3 regions of the Lysinibacillus sp. NPDC093692 genome follow, and region 3 is predicted to be linked to each of the others. Evidence: predicted binding sites of a transcription regulator. Region 3 holds the regulator's gene; each other region holds the start of a gene.
What was found. The regulator LexA, encoded in region 3, represses DNA repair genes until DNA is damaged. The targets are predictions, from matches to a motif close to CGAACATATGTTCG.
Positions count from the first base shown of each region.

Region 1 (6,302 bases), on a different contig from region 3:
TGATCAAAACAATGCGATTTTAGAGCTGCACCCAGGAGCAGGTGGTACGGAATCTCAGGATTGGGGCTCAATGCTACTTCGTATGTACACACGCTGGGCTGAGAAACGTGGCTTTAAAGTGGAAACAGTTGATTATCTTCCTGGAGATGAAGCAGGTATTAAATCTGTAACATTGTCCATTAAGGGTCATAATGCTTACGGCTATTTACAAGCAGAAAAAGGTGTTCATCGTTTAGTACGTATTTCACCATTTGACTCTTCGGGTCGTCGTCATACATCATTCGTTTCTTGCGATGTTATGCCTGAATTCGATGATAATATTGAAATTGATATTCGCACAGAGGATTTAAAAATTGATACGTATCGTGCAACAGGAGCAGGTGGTCAGCATATTAATACGACAGATTCAGCTGTTCGTATTACGCATACTCCTACTGGTACTGTCGTACAATGTCAGGCAGAACGTTCACAAATTAAAAACCGTGAAAAAGCTATGACGATGTTAAAAGGGAAGCTTTATCAATTAGAGATTGAAAAGCAGCAAGCGCAGCTAGATGAAATCCGTGGTGAACAGAAGGAAATCGGCTGGGGTTCACAAATTCGTTCATACGTATTCCATCCTTACTCAATGGTGAAGGATCATCGTACAAATGAAGAAACAGGTAATGTAGGAGCGGTGATGGATGGCGATTTAGATCCATTCATTAACGCATACTTACGTTCGAAAATCGGGTAATGAAGTCCCCTCAGAGGCACAGTAACATTGTGCTTTTGAGGGGTTTTTATTTTCACTACAATTACACCAAAGCGAAATTCATTGCTTTAAAAAGGTGGGTGATTCGGGGTGTCCTGACTAATCTGCTTGCGTTCATTCATGTAATGCTTATATAACATTGATGCATTGACAAATTGCTTGCTAATCGAAGCATATTGAATGGGTAATTCAATTTGTTTATCGTTTTTCAGTGTGACGATACAGCCCGTTTTACTCGGTACAATATTCGAAATGGCGTGAAGTCCAATCCAGATGTTGTGGACAGAGTTTGGCGAATAGATTGGTAGAAAAATACACGGATAACCATAATCGTAAGCAACAACGATTGGAAGCTTATGTTGATTGCCGAAGAAGCGTTTAGCGGAATGCTTCGCTGCTTCATAGGTTGTACCTAGTGAAATACAAGATTTCCGTAATATATGCATTGGCCTCCGTGTAACAATAAGTTCATTATGCTTATCGATTACCCGAGTGAAAATTTTAGAGTCGTACTGAACTGGCTGAAGTAAATAGGTGTTAAAAGAAAGTAAATATCCATTGATGTAGTTTGCTGACATCTATGTAAGCCTCCTTTTCTATTTCTTCTTGAAGTGTATAACACAAAAATAAATTCAGAAAATATAGATAAAAGAAGGAAGTTCGTGCTATTTCAAGCAATTGCTTAGAAAAATTGCTTAAAATAGCACGAGATTAATAGTAAATCGAAGTGATTTTCAGTTCTAAAGCATTGCATTTTAATTTCAATTTTCTTATAATTTAGAAAAGGATCGAGGTGAGATCGTTGGATAAATATTATTCGTATACAGATTTTCTAAAAGCCGTTGGTCAGACAAAGAAAGTTGATGAGGCAGAGAAATTATTAAACGAGATTTATTTAGATTTATTTTTAAATCATATCCAGCGTAAGCATCGTGAAGAGCAGCTCATGGTTCTGATAGATAGAGCACTCGATGACAAAGATGAAAACGCATTTCATCTATACGCAACCGAACTAGTAGCTTTACACCAAGATACAACTGAATAATATGACGAGCCCGCTCTCTGATATTGGAGGGTGGGATTTTTTTGTGATTTTATTTGCAAGATTGATGAGTGAATACCTTGAATTCGTTAGGAGTGTAGAGCAAGTAGAAGAATCGACTGAAGAAAAGAAGGCATTCATTTTGCCAGGATTCTATACACCGTTAAAGAAGTAAAGCGTCCCAAGTTGTGTCACTCTTTTTTTCTTTTCCCCAAAAAGTTTTTTTATAGTGTCACAAATCCCTATTAATTTCAGTTATATAGGTTAGAAAGGAGGGGAGAATTTGACTGTACTGAATAACTCCAAGGAAAAAGCCGATTTAGATATAAAATCTATCGTGGAACAAGTTCAAACAGGCGATATTCATGCCTATACAGAAATAATTCGTTGTTTTCAAAAGCCAATCTATATTTACTGCTACTATCTTTTAGGAAATAAAGAAGAAGCGGAGGATGCTTCACAAGATATTTTTATAAAGGGATTAGAGAATATTAGTCATTTTTCTTATACTGTTTCTTTCTCAGCATGGCTTTATAAGATTGCTCATCATCACTGTATTGATTTAATAAAAAAGAAAAATAAAGGTTTTAAATTTTGGACAAGTTTTAAGAAAGATCATGCGTACAAGCACACTCATGAACAAGGATTTCAATATGACGATATCATTCATGAGTTATTAGAACAGTTACATATGGACGAAAGAAGGATTCTGCTACTTCGGTCAATAGAGGAATATAGCTTCGACGAAATTGCTTCTATTATGGAACTTAAGCCAACTACTGTTCGAAAAAAATATGAACGATTACGTAAAAAATTGTTGAAAAAGAATAAGTTAGGAGGGGAAAGTTATGAACACTCGTTCAAAACAGGAGGATAAAGAGTTAGATCAGTTAGAAAGATTAATCCGAGAAACCCCAATGGAAGTGGATTTAGTTAATCGTACAATGAACAAATTCGAAAGTACTCGTTATACAAAGCAGCCAGAAAGCTTTAGAACTTCTAAGAACAAGCGTCAAAAAGTAATGATGATTACGGCCTCTGCAGCAATGATTTTTAGTCTTATATTTATTTCTAGTTTAGTTTCACCAACTTTGGCTGCAACGATCAAACAAGTTCCCGTGCTTTCTTCTATTTTCAAACTCGCTGGTGATCTTGGCCTGCAAACTGCTGATGAGAAAGGGCTCTCAACGAAACTTAATACAAGTGCTACTCATGATGATTTTACATTAAATGTATCAGAAGTAGTGTATGACGGTACACGCGTTTCAATAGCTATTGAACGCCCTCATAAAGAAGATGAGAAAGAAACGTTAATGGAACGTATCAATAATATCGAATTGCTCATTAATGATGCTCCTGTTAAATCTATTGGAATTGTTATGAAACCAGGTAAAGATAATGATTCTGCTATTATTGAGCTTTCTGATCTGAGAAATCAGGGAGGAAGTCCTTTCCCAGAGCAGTTTGATTTAACAGTATCGGCTACAATAGCTGGTATACAGGGTCCTTTCAAAATTGATATTCCTGTGAATAAAATCGAAAACTATCTGACTTTACAACCTAATGTAAGTCGAGAATACAAAAATATTCATTTTAGTGTTGAAAAAGTCGAATTTACACCAATAACGACAGGATTAACTACACGAGTCGTTTTAACTGACAACTCAATTTTTACGCTACCTTTACTAACGATGGGTGTAGATATTTTTGATGATCAAGGCCATAAACTTAAATTGATTGGCGGAGATGGTTGGAATGCTACAAATGGAAACATTCATATTTCTGATCGTAGATTCCAACCATTTGAATCTATTCCCAAAACAATAACCCTTAAGCCGTATATACATCTCTTTGATGAAAAAGAAATGTGGGTATATCAAATGAATGAAAATGGTGACCCGAAGATTCAATATATTCCTGAGCTGGAGGTTACACTCCCTATTAATTTACAAAAATAAAAAAGTAGAGAAAGTGAGGCAAACTTACTTTCTCTACTTTTTAGTATGTCAAATTATTTACTTACTTTAAAAATATAATTTTCCAATCAAGCTGATCACACCCAATCAAAACTACTAGGCTCCTTTTATATAACCTTTTAATAAACCTAAACCCGACGAGCAATTCGTCACCAAACAGTGAATTTCCTGCTAAGATCATGTATTTACATCGCCCTATCTCGATTAGCTAACATTTGGAAAGGGTAATCTATTGATAGAGAGGTTCCGATTAATTATTATAGTACATACGTTCTGTTGAATTCATCGCAAATAGAGCAAACGGAAAAATATTTACAAACATTCGTTCGTTAAATGTTCGAAATTTTAATAACGCTATGCTAAAATATATGTACAAATTGGAAGGAAAGGACGGGGACATGTGTGCAAACATTTGATTTACAAGCGCCATATACGCCTAATGGGGATCAGCCACAGGCAATTGCGGAATTAGTGGAGGGTGTACGTGCAGGTAAGCGTCATCAAACGTTGCTCGGGGCAACAGGAACGGGAAAAACATTTACGATTTCTAATGTCATTAAAGAAGTAAAAAAACCGACACTTATTATGGCACACAATAAAACACTAGCGGGTCAATTATATAGTGAGTTTAAAGAGTTCTTCCCTGATAATGCAGTTGAATACTTTGTTAGCTACTATGATTACTTTCAGCCAGAGGCTTATGTACCGCAGACGGATACTTATATCGAGAAAGATTCAAGCATTAATGATGAAATTGATAAGTTGCGTCACTCTGCGACATCTTCATTATTCGAGCGCGATGATGTCATTATTATTGCATCCGTGTCCTGTATTTATGGTCTAGGTTCTCCAGAAGAATATCGTGAACTGGTCGTATCAGTGCGTACGGGAATGGAAATTGAACGTAATCAGTTGCTTCGAAAATTGGTCGATGTACAGTATGAGCGTAATGATGTGAGTTTTACACGTGGGACGTTTCGGGTACGTGGTGATGTAGTGGAAATTTTCCCTGCATCCCGTGATGAACATTGTATCCGCGTGGAATTTTTCGGGGATGAGATTGATCGAATTCGAGAGGTGGATGCGTTAACTGGAGAAATACTAGCAGAGCGTGATCATGTTGCTATTTTCCCAGCGTCCCACTTCGTTACACGAGAAGAAAAAATGCTAAAAGCTATTGATAATATTGAAAAAGAGTTGGAGGAGCGTTTAGCTCTTTTGCGTTCAGAGGATAGATTATTGGAGGCGCAGCGTTTAGAGCAACGCACTCGTTATGATTTAGAAATGATGCGTGAAATGGGCTTTTGCTCGGGGATTGAAAACTACTCGCGTCATTTAACATTGCGTGAAGCGGGGGCGACGCCATATACACTACTTGACTATTTCCCTGATGATTTTTTACTTGTTGTCGATGAAAGTCACGTTACTTTGCCACAAGTTCGAGGGATGTATAACGGTGACCAAGCACGTAAAGGTGTGCTAGTTGAGCATGGCTTCCGTTTGCCATCAGCACTAGATAACCGCCCTTTACGTTTTGAAGAATATGAGAAACATATACATCAAGCTATTTATGTATCGGCGACACCTGGTCCGTACGAGCTTGAGCATACGCCGGAAATGGTGCAGCAAATTATTCGTCCAACTGGGCTGCTTGATCCACAAATTGACGTACGTCCTATTGAAGGGCAAATTGATGATTTAATCGATGAGATTCAAGGTCGTATTGCTCGTGATGAACGAGTGCTCGTTACAACGTTGACGAAAAAAATGTCAGAGGATTTATCAGCTTATTTGAAAGAGATGGGCTTAAAGGTGGAGTACTTGCATTCAGAGATTAAGACGCTAGAGCGAATTGAAATTATTCGTGAGCTGCGAAAAGGTACTTATGATGTTCTAATCGGCATTAACTTATTGCGAGAAGGGCTAGATATTCCTGAAGTTTCTCTTGTGGCAATTTTAGATGCTGACAAGGAAGGGTTTTTACGTTCAGAGCGTTCATTAATTCAAACGATTGGACGTGCCGCGCGTAATGCTAATGGTCATGTCATTATGTATGCAAATAATATGACGGATTCGATGAAAAAGGCGATTGAGGAAACGAAACGTCGTCGAGCATTGCAAATGGCGTATAACGAGGAGCATGGTATTACACCGAAAACGATTGTGAAGAAAATTCCTGATGTTATTCGTGCGACACAGGTGGCAGAGGAAGAAGAGACTTATGTAGCGAAGGCTACAAAAGGTAAGAAGCTGACGAAGGCGGAAAAAGAGCAGTTACTTGCTACGCTAGAATTAGAAATGAAGGAAGCAGCAAAAGCACTCGATTTCGAACGTGCTGCTGAGTTGCGCGATACAATATTTGAATTGAAATTAGAAGGGTGAACGGCTTGTGAAAAATACTGAAATAGTCGTGCAGGGCGCACGAGCACATAATTTAAAAAATATTAATGTCACAATTCCACGCGATCAATTAGTCGTGCTAACAGGTTTATCGGGCTCAGGGAAATCATCATTAGCGTTCGATACGATT
Region 1 covers NZ_JBNNUW010000001.1:279,253-285,554, forward strand. Annotated here, with positions in the region: one part of gene prfB (peptide chain release factor 2) at 1-736, shown strand, start outside; gene ACQKN4_RS01230 (competence protein ComK) at 823-1,332, opposite strand; gene ACQKN4_RS01235 (IDEAL domain-containing protein) at 1,557-1,799, shown strand; gene ACQKN4_RS01240 (hypothetical protein) at 1,843-1,971, shown strand; gene ACQKN4_RS01245 (RNA polymerase sigma factor) at 2,080-2,673, shown strand; gene ACQKN4_RS01250 (DUF4179 domain-containing protein) at 2,645-3,754, shown strand; gene uvrB (excinuclease ABC subunit UvrB) at 4,175-6,154, shown strand; gene uvrA (excinuclease ABC subunit UvrA) at 6,162-6,302, shown strand, end outside.
Region 1: the regulator LexA is predicted to act here: its motif matches at 4,088-4,101, upstream of uvrB (excinuclease ABC subunit UvrB).

Region 2 (6,302 bases), on a different contig from region 3:
TTCTCGGAAATCACCAAGACGGTCTTCTCGTATTGCCTCACGTACTTGCTCCATTAGTTTCAATAGGAAGTGTAAGTTATGGTAAGTTGTTAAACGTATACCAAACGTTTCTTCCGTACGAATTAGATGACGAATATAAGCGCGTGAATAGTTTTTACATGTATAGCAATCGCAGTTTGGATCAATTGGTCCGAAGTCACGTGCATATTTTGCATTTTTAACAACTAAACGGCCTTCAGATGTCATTAATGTACCGTTACGTGCAATACGTGTTGGTAATACGCAGTCAAACATATCAATACCTCGAATAGCACCATCAATTAATGAGTCAGGTGAACCTACACCCATTAAATAACGTGGTTTATTTGCTGGCATTAATGGTGTTGTAAACTCTAATACTCGGTTCATAATGTCCTTAGGTTCACCAACAGATAAGCCTCCAATTGCATAACCAGGGAAATCAAGCTCTACCAATGCTTCTGCAGAACGACGGCGTAAATCCTCGAATTCTCCACCTTGAATAATACCGAATAGACCTTGGTCCTCTGGACGTTTATGTGCCTCTTTACAACGTTTAGCCCAACGTGTTGTACGGTCTACTGATTGCAGCATATAGTCATATGTCGCAGGGAAAGGTGGACATTCATCAAAAGCCATCATAATATCCGAACCTAAATCATTTTGAATTTCCATCGCCTTTTCAGGACTTAAAAACAATTTGTCCCCATTTAAATGATTGCGGAAATGAACCCCTTCTTCTTCGATTTTACGGAATTGACTAAGTGAGAACACTTGGAAACCACCTGAATCTGTTAAAATCGGGCGATCCCAGTTCATAAATTTATGCAGGCCCCCTGCTTCCTTAACAATATCATTCCCAGGTCGTAGCCATAAATGATACGTATTTGACAGAATAATACCTGCATTCATTTCCTTTAATTCCTCAGGTGACATTGTTTTAACAGTTGCTTGTGTCCCTACAGGCATAAATGCTGGCGTTTCGAAAGAGCCATGCGGTGTATGCACGATACCAAGGCGTGCTCCAGTTTGTTTACAAGTATGAAGTAGCTCATAACGAATTGCTGGTTGTGTCATATTATAAAAATTCCTCTCTTATCTAAAGTAAAAACAGTACTCCGATTTTTTCTTTATTCGCCTTTTGGACGAATAAACATAGCATCACCAAAGCTAAAGAAACGATATTTTTCTTCTACAGCTTGTTGGTATGCACTTAAAATTGTTTCTTTTGTTGCAAGCGTACTAACAAGCATTACAAGGGTAGACTTTGGTAAATGGAAGTTTGTAATTAAACCATCCACAACAGTAAATTCATATCCCGGATAAATGAAAATAGACGTCCAACCTTGTTCTGCTCGTACTTCACCTCCATATTTAGAGCCGATCGTTTCTAAAGTACGTGTAGAGGTTGTACCAACTGCAATTACTTTACCACCATTACTCTTTACTCGGTTTATGATAGATGCGGTTTCTTCCGTTACACTATAAAATTCAGAATGCATTTCGTGATTTTCAATTGAATCTACACTTACAGGACGGAAAGTTCCAAGTCCCACATGTAAAGTGATAAAAACAACTTCGACCCCTTTTGCTTTCACTTGCTCTAGTAATTCTTCAGTAAAATGCAGACCTGCAGTTGGTGCTGCTGCTGAACCCCGCTCTTTTGCATAAACGGTTTGGTAGCGATCCTTATCCTCTAACTTTTCGCGAATATATGGAGGTAGTGGCATCTCACCAAGTTGCTCTAAAATTTCATAAAAAATGCCGTTATATTTAAACTCAAATGTACGTCCACCATGATCAAGCTCTCCTGTACAAGTAGCTGTCAGTAAGCCATCTCCAAATGTTACAACTGTGCCAACTTTTACACGCTTAGCTGGTTTAACAAGCGTTTCCCATTCATCCGTACCCGCCATTTGCTTTAATAGCAGTACCTCTATATGAGCACCTGTCTCCTCTTTAACACCCATTAAACGTGCTGGTAATACTCTTGTATCATTTAACACAAGACAGTCTCCAGTTTGTAGCTCATCTAAAATATGAGCAAAATGGTGATGATCTACATTTGCTGAGCCTGGCGTCACTACCATTAATCGACTAGCTGTACGATCCAAAAGTGGGGTTTGTGCAATAAGCTCTTCTGGCAATTCAAAATCAAAATCTTCTACACGCATGAAAATACTTCCTTCTTCTAGGTTTGTTGGGGATATTCATATCCAAAATGTTCGTAGGCCAAATGTGTTGCCACACGTCCACGCGGCGTCCGTTGTATAAAGCCGATTTGCATCAAATATGGCTCGTACACATCCTCAATCGTAACGCGTTCTTCACCAATAGATGCTGCCAACGTATCCAAGCCTACTGGGCCACCTCGGAAGCGCTCAATCATATTGGTCACAAGTTTATGGTCAATATGGTCAAGCCCTCTAGGATCGACTTGTAATAGCTCAAGCGCTTGCTTAGCAAGTCCCTCCGTTATCATACCATCTCCAAGCACCTGTGCATAATCTCGTACTCGTTTTAGCAGACGGTTAGCAATACGAGGTGTACCACGTGAGCGAGTTGCCATTTCAAGTGCTGCTATTTGTTCAATATCAACATCAAATAAAAGTGCACTACGTACAACAATTTCTGCAAGTGAAGTATTATCATAATACTCCAATCTTAATAATACGCCAAAGCGATCCCTTAAAGGTGCTGATAATGCACCTGCTCTTGTTGTTGCACCCACGAGTGTAAATGGCGGTAAATCAAGTCGTACAGAACGCGCTTCAGGGCCCTTACCAACGACAATATCTAAACAAAAATCCTCCATGGCAGGATAAAGCACCTCTTCAATTGCACGAGGCAGGCGATGTATTTCATCAATAAATAGCACATCTCCTGGCTCCAGTGAGCTTAAAATAGCTGCTAAATCGCCAGGACGTTCGATAGCAGGGCCACTAGTCATGCGCACATTGACATTCATTTCATTAGCAATGACAGCAGCTAATGTAGTTTTCCCAAGTCCGGGTGGTCCATATAACAGCACATGATCTAAACTTTCCTGACGAAGCTTTGCCGCTTCAATGAAAATTTGTAAATTCTCCTTTACCTTATGTTGACCAATATATTGTGCTAATCTTTGTGGGCGTAAAGATAATTCAAAATGTTCATCATAGCTACCTGCCTCACTAGCCATCATACGTTCAGACATGTACTTTCCCCCCTTTCACTATTTTAACTTTAATAGCAATTGTAAAGCTTGTTTCATAAATGCATCTGTTGTTTCAAGCTTGTCGTTATCTTCGAGCTGTGGACGTATTTTTTCTAGTTCTTTTTCAGAATAACCTAGTGCCATTAAGGCAAGAATAGCTTCTTCAAGCTCATGTTTATATGGATTCACACCAAATAACGGTAGCTCATCTTCTGTACTTGGTAGTTCAATAGTATCTAACAATCCGCCAAGTTTACCTTTTAAATCTAGAATCATTTGACGTGCCGTTTTCTTACCGACACCAGGAAACTTTACTAAAAACGATTCATCCTCTCGTTCAATGGCACTGATAACCTGTTGTGGATTCCCAGTAGCTAAAATAGCAAGCGCACCCTTTGGTCCAATCCCTGACACTAAAATAAGTTTACGAAACAGCTCTCGTTGGTCTAAATTTGGAAAGCCATATAACACTTGTGCATCCTCGCGTACATGCAAATGTACATAAATTTGTTGTTCAAGTGCTGATGTCCTGAACGCAAATGGATTAGGTGTATTCAGCTGCCAGCCTATCCCTTGTTGTTCTAGGACGATATACTCAGGAGTTATACGCTTTATTTGCCCGTTTAAATAATCATACATTCTATAATCCCTCACAATCATCGTCTTCGATTATAGCATATTGCGAACGAATGCTCGACTATAACAAATGCGCTAAAGCGCTCGTTTACATCCGACAAGCGCTAGAGAGCCCGAAGCAAAAGTAAGTGATTCACCACTTTTTCCCGAGGGATCGAAACGACCTCGAGAATGTAGCGCTTTAGCCTAGACGAAAACTATGCTCTAGGTTATACACAGTTAAGAATCTATAATTTCCTTACCATTAAGAAATAGCACAAGTATTCGTTCACAGACAAAAATGACCGCCGAAAGACGGTCATTTCTTTATCATTTTATCAATATCGTACCACAGTTTTGGCCAATATGTGAGAGCTCGTTTTGTAAATGGCACTAAATAATCTAAAAATACCAGCTGCTGAGCTAATGGTAAATCTATTGCAAAAAGCCATTCACGTAATAGCTCATTTGGATATTTTAAACGATGTAGCTTTTTTTTATCTAATCGTTTCATCTCTGGTAGCTCTGCAAATATTTTACCAAGGTCATAATTTACAGCTGGCAGTACACGATGCAACCATAAAATATATTCATCATCCGCTTCTCCAAGGTGAGCCAGATCAAAATCGATTAAACGTAATTCACCATCTGTGCACCATAAAAAATTATGATGTACGACATCTCCATGTAAAAGTGTTATTTCTTTTTCAGGTACATCTTCCTGCGCGATTAACTGTAATGATTTCTCACTATAATGTAAAATTTGATCGATTTCTTCTTTTGTTAAAAATGGGCGAAACTCTTTCCGTCTGCTTTTAAAACGCATAAAACGCATTTGCCATTTTAAAAGCTGTGAATAGGTGTGCAAGCCTGGCACACGTTGCCAAGCAATTTTTTTATGTGTATCATGTAACATATTTAATAACTTCAGTGATTCCTTCCGATCTTTTTTACGGGCAAAATTAGCACCATGACTTCCCTCTTGCCAATCTTGCACGATTAAATACTCGTCATCACTTTTCATTAAAGGCAAAATCAACGAGGGTTCTAGATATCCAAGCTGTCGATGAATAGCCCTCACCTTTTCTGCTATTTCTATCTGCTTTGCTCGTTTTACAAAATAATTATTGGATTGATATTTATACTTCCAAATATTCGGCTTTACTTCTTCAATGATATACGCTTTTTCACCATCGATAAGGCGTCATCCCGCCTGGGAAAAAGTGCGGTGACATCCATGGTCCTACTGACGAATACGGCATTGGGCAATGTGATGGACATGGTGGTGGACATGGTGGCGGGCATGGTGGCTGACAGAAACATGGGTCCATGTGCCAATTTGGCATCATAGCTGGCTGAGCATGACAACCACAAGGCTGTTCCATTTCCGGCATAGCTTCAAATTCTGGTTTCATAGGGAAGAATGGAGATGTACTAGATTCTAAGAAATCCCCTACCCCAGCAACTTTTTCGCATCCCATTTCACATGATGGTTGCTCTGGCATTGTATACGCCTCAACTTGCGGCTCCATTGGCATTGGCATATGCATCGGCATTGGCCAATACATATGATGATGCACTGGCTGATGGCAGCTTGCACAATGTGGTACTGCTGGCATTTGTGGCATGATAAAAATCGGTTGCGGCATTGGCATAGGTGCTGGCGTCGGTTGGGCTACAGGTTGTGGTTGTGGTTGTGGTTGAATTTGAATTGGTGATACAGTTTGCTCTACACTTGGCATGACAACTTGTTGATTCCAGCTAAGCTCAACTGGCGCTGGCTGAGGCATCGGCATTGGATACGGAATTGGAATCATCTGTGGTTCTGGCATTGGTGGTGGTGGTGCAATAATTGGTGGTGGCATTGGTCGCTGTACTTCTTTTTCCTTAAAGTGCTTTGTAGGTGACTCCTTATGCATATGTTCCTTGTGTCCCTCTTTATGTGATTCCCTATGTCCGTCTCTATGTCCCCCCTCTCTATGTCCATCTCTATGCATTCCACGATCTGTTTCTCGATGATGTTCTCTATGTGGTTCTTTGTTTATTTTTTCAGGTAGGATAATTTCCATGCCCGGTACAATATAGTCTGGGTTAGCGAGATGGGCATTAAGCCGCTTTAAATCTTCAAATGAAACTCCGTACTCTTTCGCAATCTTCCACAACGTGTCTCCCTTTTGGACAATATGAATACGCAATTTTTTCCTCCCTTCCTCTCTTCGTATCATATGTTCAATGTTCCAATTGGATACAAAAAATTCACCCATGTTAGAAAGGCTTCATGGTACACTAGGTTTTAAGGAAAACTGCTTCCTTTATTACAAGCAGAGGTGATCTCTTATGAAAAAAATGTTAGGCGAAGAACGCCGACTGCAACTTCTAGCACAACTAAAAAACAGCACAGCACCTATAACAGGGACAGACCTAGCTAAATTCGCTAATGTTTCTAGACAAGTCATTGTTAATGATATGACAT
Region 2 covers NZ_JBNNUW010000015.1:19,220-25,521, forward strand. Annotated here, with positions in the region: gene tgt (tRNA guanosine(34) transglycosylase Tgt) at 1-1,095, opposite strand, end outside; gene queA (tRNA preQ1(34) S-adenosylmethionine ribosyltransferase-isomerase QueA) at 1,149-2,192, opposite strand; gene ruvB (Holliday junction branch migration DNA helicase RuvB) at 2,210-3,214, opposite strand; gene ruvA (Holliday junction branch migration protein RuvA) at 3,233-3,853, opposite strand; gene ACQKN4_RS15965 (phosphotransferase) at 4,149-5,027, opposite strand; gene ACQKN4_RS15970 (LysM peptidoglycan-binding domain-containing protein) at 5,017-6,024, opposite strand; gene ACQKN4_RS15975 (transcription repressor NadR) at 6,167-6,302, shown strand, end outside.
Region 2: the regulator LexA is predicted to act here: its motif matches at 3,897-3,910, upstream of ruvA (Holliday junction branch migration protein RuvA).

Region 3 (6,302 bases):
TCTATCCATCACTTTGCCGATTCTATCCACGTTTTTCACTGTTCTATCCGTCACTACTGGTTCCTTCACCTTCATCTAGAGCCTTTAAAAAGAAAAAAATCAGTAGGAAAACTCCCACTGATTAAAACGTTACTTTATTTCGTTTCTCTCTAAATGTTCCCGATATCTCCTATGGACAGTGGCTTTGCTTACGTCAAAGCTTAGCCCCCTAAGAGTCATAGCTATCTCCTCAAATGTGAAGCCTCGATTGCGGAGTTTGACGATTTCTTCTATAGGGACATCTTTACGTTCCTGACCGTTTGGGTTTCCTCGGTTAGATAAATTATTTTCAGGGCGGTAGCCATTTTCAACTGCACGACGCATACCACGACGTATTTTAGCATTGTGGATTCTACGCTGGTACTCCTCTACAATTGCTAAAATTTCTAGGAGCATCGTATCCATTTCATTTAATTGTACAGGTCCCGCGTCTCGCATAGAGAAAACATTAGTTTCAGTTTTCTGCAATAAATGCAAAACGGCCATTCGAGCATTTCCACGTCCTAAACGTGTTTCATCCTGCACAAATAATGCTGTTACTTCTTTTTCTTTTATGAAATCGAGCATTTCTAGTAAACCCTCTCGTTCCACATCATAGCCGCTATGCTTATCCTTAAAAACAAGTTTCACTTCGTAGCCCTGTTCCTTAGCATAGCGTACTAACTCCTCCTCCTGTCGCTCTAATGAGGAGCTTTGTGTCTCTTTTTCTGTACTCACACGGCAATAGACAACAGCCGATTGTTGTTTTGTTATCATTTTACATTTCTCGCAATTTCAATTGAATTTATAGGATTGGATTGGTCGTCACCCACTACTGGAATCACTAGAGAATTACCTGCAATAATTCGTACGTTCGATAATTCATTTTCTGCCTTAACAAGCTTAATCCATTCATCCGATTTCATTTTACCACGGTACTGTTCGGCTAACGACCATAAACTATCACCATGTTCGACTTCAATTTCTGCGTATGTAACATCTCCTGGATCTGTTATAAAAAGATATGCTGTAAATAGAAGACAAGCTCCTAATAAAGTTGTAATATGTGGATTTTTTTTAAACCAGTTCATGTGTATAACCCCTTTTCAAGAATGTCTGTTCGGAATATATGTTCTTATAATAATGCGAACAAATGTTTTTGTCAAACACTTTTCGAACCTATGTTTGCTTAAGTGTTCGCATTCTGCTATACTACTAATAAGTAGAATGACTAGAAAAAAGAGGTGAGCAATCATGAAAAAAGTTTCGAAAAGACAAGAGGCCATATTAGATTTCATTAAAGAAGAGGTACGCGCAAAGGGTTATCCACCATCTGTACGTGAAATTGGTGAAGCAGTTGGACTTGCTTCAAGCTCTACAGTTCATGGACATTTAGCTCGTTTGGAGCAAAAAGGCTTAATTCGACGCGATCCAACTAAACCACGTGCCATTGAAATTCTAGAGCCAGAGGACTCTATTCAAAAGCAACAAGTTATTCATGTACCACTTGTTGGGAAGGTTACTGCAGGTTCTCCGATAACTGCTGTTGAAAATATCGATGAATATTTCCCGCTACCGGATATTTATGGTACAAGTGAAGATCAGTTATTTATGCTAGAAATTATGGGTGAATCAATGATTGAAGCTGGCATTTTAGACGGAGATTTAGTTATTGTTAAACAAAAATCAACAGCTGATAATGGTGATATTGTCGTAGCAATGACTGAAGAGAATGAAGCAACTGTAAAGCGTTTCTTTAAGGAAAAAAGTCATTTCCGTTTACAGCCTGAAAACGCAACAATGGAGCCAATTATCGTAGACCAAGTTTCTATTTTGGGTCATGTTGTAGGTCTTTATCGTCGTGTTCATTAAAAGTATCTCAATAGCAACGTACAAAAAGAGGATTCTATGTTCACAAATGGGCATATACCTCTTTTTCTTATTTTTCGAGTGCCATTTTATACACTAAAAAAGAACCCACCTTATATGGATTCTTCCCTCTAGCAATGTCTTTAGTTAATTTCCATCCTAAGCCATGTAATGCTTATCAAGTTTTATGCCTCTACCTTGAATTTCAAACTCGCCTCTACAAATGCAGTGAATAATTTTTTTGATGCTTCATCTCCTACAATGGCTAGCTCTTCAGGATGCCATTGTACTGCTAGACAAAATGGTAAATCTTCGTGTACTACGGCTTCAACGATACCATCACTTGATTTGGCTGCCACTTTCAATTTTTCTGCTGCTACGTTTATTGCCTGATGATGAAATGAATTCACCGGAATTTTTTCTTCCTCAATAATTGTTGTTAATAATGTATCCGGTGTTAGATCAACATGATGTGTAGCAACGCCCCGTGCCGCTTGTTGCGTATGCTTTATTAATTTTTTACTATGATATTCACTATCAATATCCTGATAGAGAGTGCCTCCAAACGCAACATTTAGCATTTGAATCCCTCGACAAATGCCGAAAATCGGCATTTTCCGAATAGAGGCCGCTTCAATCAAGGAAAGTTCTACTGAATCCCTTTCCGGATGAATCTTCCCTAACTTTGGTGTAGGTTCTGCACCAAAAAGAAATGGATGTACATCATGTCCACCCGATAGTAATAATCCGTCCGTCAACGATAAAATTTGTGCTACATCCTCTTCAACTCCAATCGGAATTATAAGAGGTACACCCCCAGCTTCAATTATACTTTTGCTATAAGCAGCATTTAATCTTGAGGACAAATCATCCTCCGCAAAGGCTGTTATTCCGATAATTGGTTTCATGTTATCCCCTCCATGATCTTTATCTAGCATTAACTACCTATAAAAGCTCGAAGACTATTAATCATCGAAGGAATCCCCCACTGATTAATTACCAAAATCCAAGATACCAGTTCATCAACGCATCCCCATAGAAATAGATAATAATAGCAGCTAAAGCAATAGAAGGTCCGAATGGTATAGGCGTTTTTCTTCCCTGTCCGCGTACTTTTAATACTACTATTCCAACAATCATGCCAATTACAGCAGCTAAAAATAGCGTCAGAAGTGCATGTATTGTCCCGAGTACAAGACCAAGTAAAAAGAATAATTTAATATCACCCCCACCCATTCCACCTCTTGATAGGACAGCTATACAATATAAAATGCCAAAACCTACCAAGGCTCCAACTATACTGTCCCACCACGGAGACAAAGGAGATATGACGCGTCCAAAAACTAGCAATGGTAAAAAGAATAATAGCACTTTATTGGGGATAAGCATATAAGCAAAATCCGACACGATAATAATGACTAATAATGAAATTAATAATAGTGCTACAAAAAATTCTGCACTAAAGCCCAATTTCCAATAAGCAAAGGCAAACAACATGCCTGTTATAAGCTCCATCAGTGGATAAATCCAAGAAATTTTTTGCCCACAGCTACGGCATTTCCCAGCTAATAATACATAGGAAAAAACAGGAACCAAATCAAACGCCGTCAACCATCTCTTACAAGAGGTACAATGCGAGGGCGGACGCACAATGGACTCCTTCAAAGGCACACGTAAACCAACTACATTAAAAAATGAGCCTAAAACGAGCCCAAATATGAATACTGTAATTGTATAAGCAATCTCCATTTTTATATCCTCCTATACTAATAGACGCCCATACATTGGAAGTATGCGCGCCAATCTAGATTATTGTTGTCCTTCATAATAGAACGTCGTTACTTGTATGGTAGATTTTAAGGTTGTATCGGCGTCCTCCTGGAATTTCTCTTCTTCACCAGTTGATGTGAAATCGATTGCATCAATTTTCATCACACGATCAATTTTTTCAATCTCTTTTATAAACTCAACCATCGCTTTATTGTCTAATGCGTCAACATCAACATTAAATGTCACTAATTTTAATTCTTTTGGTAAGGAGTCTTTAGTGAAAGTAGCAGTTGGTATTTTATCTTTCGCTTCAGGTGTTTCATCATTTTTAGCAACAGCTTGTTCCTCAGCTTCATTTGCAGGTTGCTTTGGTTTAGCCTGTTCCTCAGAATTTATCGAGTTTGGATCTGTCATAGTAGAATCCATTACGAGCGAATCATAATTATTAAAGTCCATAGCTTCTAACCGTGTTCCCGTCACCGCTTCAATCTCTTCAATATTTCGAATTACCTCTTCAATAGCTCGTGTTTGAGGTACTTTTTTACGCAATGATAAATTACTTGCACTAGTTGATTTACCTTTCTCTTCAATTAAAGCAATCTGCTTCTGAATTGTTGATATTTCTTGTTGAAGGGAGTTAATTGAACTTTCCTTCGCATCTACTTCTTCTAATTTAGGTGTTACTATATAGTAATATAGCGCAAATAAAATGGCTGCAATGAAAGCTGTTAAGATAATAATCGTTGAATTTTTACTACTAGTCATGATTCTTTACCTCCAGCGAGAAATTTAAAATCAATTCCTAATATAATCGTTGCCGAATAACGAGGCACTTCCTTAAACTTGTTCTTCGCACTTTCTTCCTCTTGATTCCCTATAGATACATCAAAATTAGAAATAGTATCAACCTGAATATCATTGAAATAGCGGCTTGCTGTTAGCTTTTCTAAATAAGATGATATTGCTGACATTGTTTCAAAATCAGCCGTAACCTCAACATTTTTTTCACCAAATACATAATCCCTTAAATACGTTTGCTCTGGTAACAATACTTGGGTTTCATCCATTAAGGGGGTCACTGGATACGAGACCTTTTCCACAAATTGTACAGATTGCTCCAATGAGCCTTCGTTCACATTTTGCTTTATATCTAACTCAGTTTGAAGTTGTTCGTGTTGGGATGAAAGCTCCACTTCCTGCGCACTTAATTTTGTAAGATCACTTTTTGCTTGGAAAAACAAAAAAACCATATATCCTACTATCATACCAATAAGAATAATAAATACTATATATATTGAAGTAGGGGTTGAATGCTTCTTTTCCAAATTCGGCAAGAGGTTAATTTCTGGTACCATTAGTTAACCTCCTTTAATGCAAGTCCAATTAAGCTTGCAAATTCCTCTGAAAATTGAGGGAATGATTTTTGAATGACTGAATCATTTAACATAATAATCGGTGTCGGAAAATTATTTTCTAACAAATCTTTAATCGTAGGAAGTAGTGGATTATCTCCTAGAATGATAATCTCATCGACACTTTTCTCACCTTTATGTAAGGAAAACTTAAAAAAATTCATGATACGATCGATTTCAAGCATTTGATCGGTAAGAATGATACGATAATTGTCATCAGCATCTAAACGATAAGAAAAACTAAACTCCTCAATCTCTTCAAACTTCCATTCCGATAAATCTGTATCAAACGATTGATACCGTAAAAACTCCAGTTGGCCATATGAAAAAATACTAATCGACAATTCATTGATGGACCAATCCGCTATTAAATAAGATCGATTATCTTTTATTAACTGCAAATGCTCTAACAGACGAATATTACACAATGTACGAATATCTGCTACTTGAGGTTCTAATGTAGCATCGAGTAATAGTCCAATCATTTTCGTCACTTCTTCTGAAGGTGCTGCAAATAGCATCGCCTGTCCATCACTAGGTTTTGGATCATACACATCAATAAGAGGATCTTGAAATGGAAGATGAATGGACTGACCAAGCTCCATTTCCACATACCCTTTTAATTCATTCCACTCTATATCATCAGGATGCTCAAAGCTCTTTAACAAAACGGAAGTATCCGGAACAAAAATACGTGCATTTTGCTTTTTGCCTGCCCATTTTGCCACATCATTTTTCATGACATCAAACAATTCCATTTCATCATGAATAACAGAACCTTCAACAACTCCCTGTGCTAACGGCATTTCATAGCCCTTCCATTGCGACGGATCAGGACCTTTTGCCACAATCGCACGTAATATGTAATCCTTTATTTCAATCGACACATGCGATTTTTTCTTTTTTGTAAACATGTGAAAAGATGCCTCCTCTGAACTATTTTATATAGTCATTTATTTCCCAGTCCAAATGAATTGGACTGAGTTTAAATGTCTATTTTTTTAAATTCTTGTTTAAGCTAGTTTCTGAAATACTATTATCTGCAGAAATACCTTCTTTGTATTTATCTTGTTTAACATCTTTTAGTCCTAAATATGTTATAGTCCATTCTTTTGAGCTAGTGTTAACAGTTAATACAGCTTTATCTCCAGTATCAAGTGCAACCCCTTCTACAAATTCTTGTAATTGGGCTTTATCACAAGTGATTGTAGTTCCGCTAACAGTACATTTCTG
Region 3 covers NZ_JBNNUW010000003.1:240,368-246,669, reverse strand. Annotated here, with positions in the region: gene ACQKN4_RS05495 (hypothetical protein) at 1-75, opposite strand, end outside; gene ACQKN4_RS05490 (YneB family resolvase-like protein) at 130-795, opposite strand; gene yneA (cell division suppressor protein YneA) at 792-1,109, opposite strand; gene lexA (transcriptional repressor LexA) at 1,273-1,890, shown strand; gene ACQKN4_RS05475 (gamma-glutamyl-gamma-aminobutyrate hydrolase family protein) at 2,073-2,795, opposite strand; gene ACQKN4_RS05470 (prepilin peptidase) at 2,884-3,636, opposite strand; gene ACQKN4_RS05465 (potassium transporter) at 3,697-4,422, opposite strand; gene ACQKN4_RS05460 (PilN domain-containing protein) at 4,419-5,012, opposite strand; gene pilM (type IV pilus biogenesis protein PilM) at 5,012-5,983, opposite strand; gene ACQKN4_RS05450 (prepilin-type N-terminal cleavage/methylation domain-containing protein) at 6,063-6,302, opposite strand, start outside.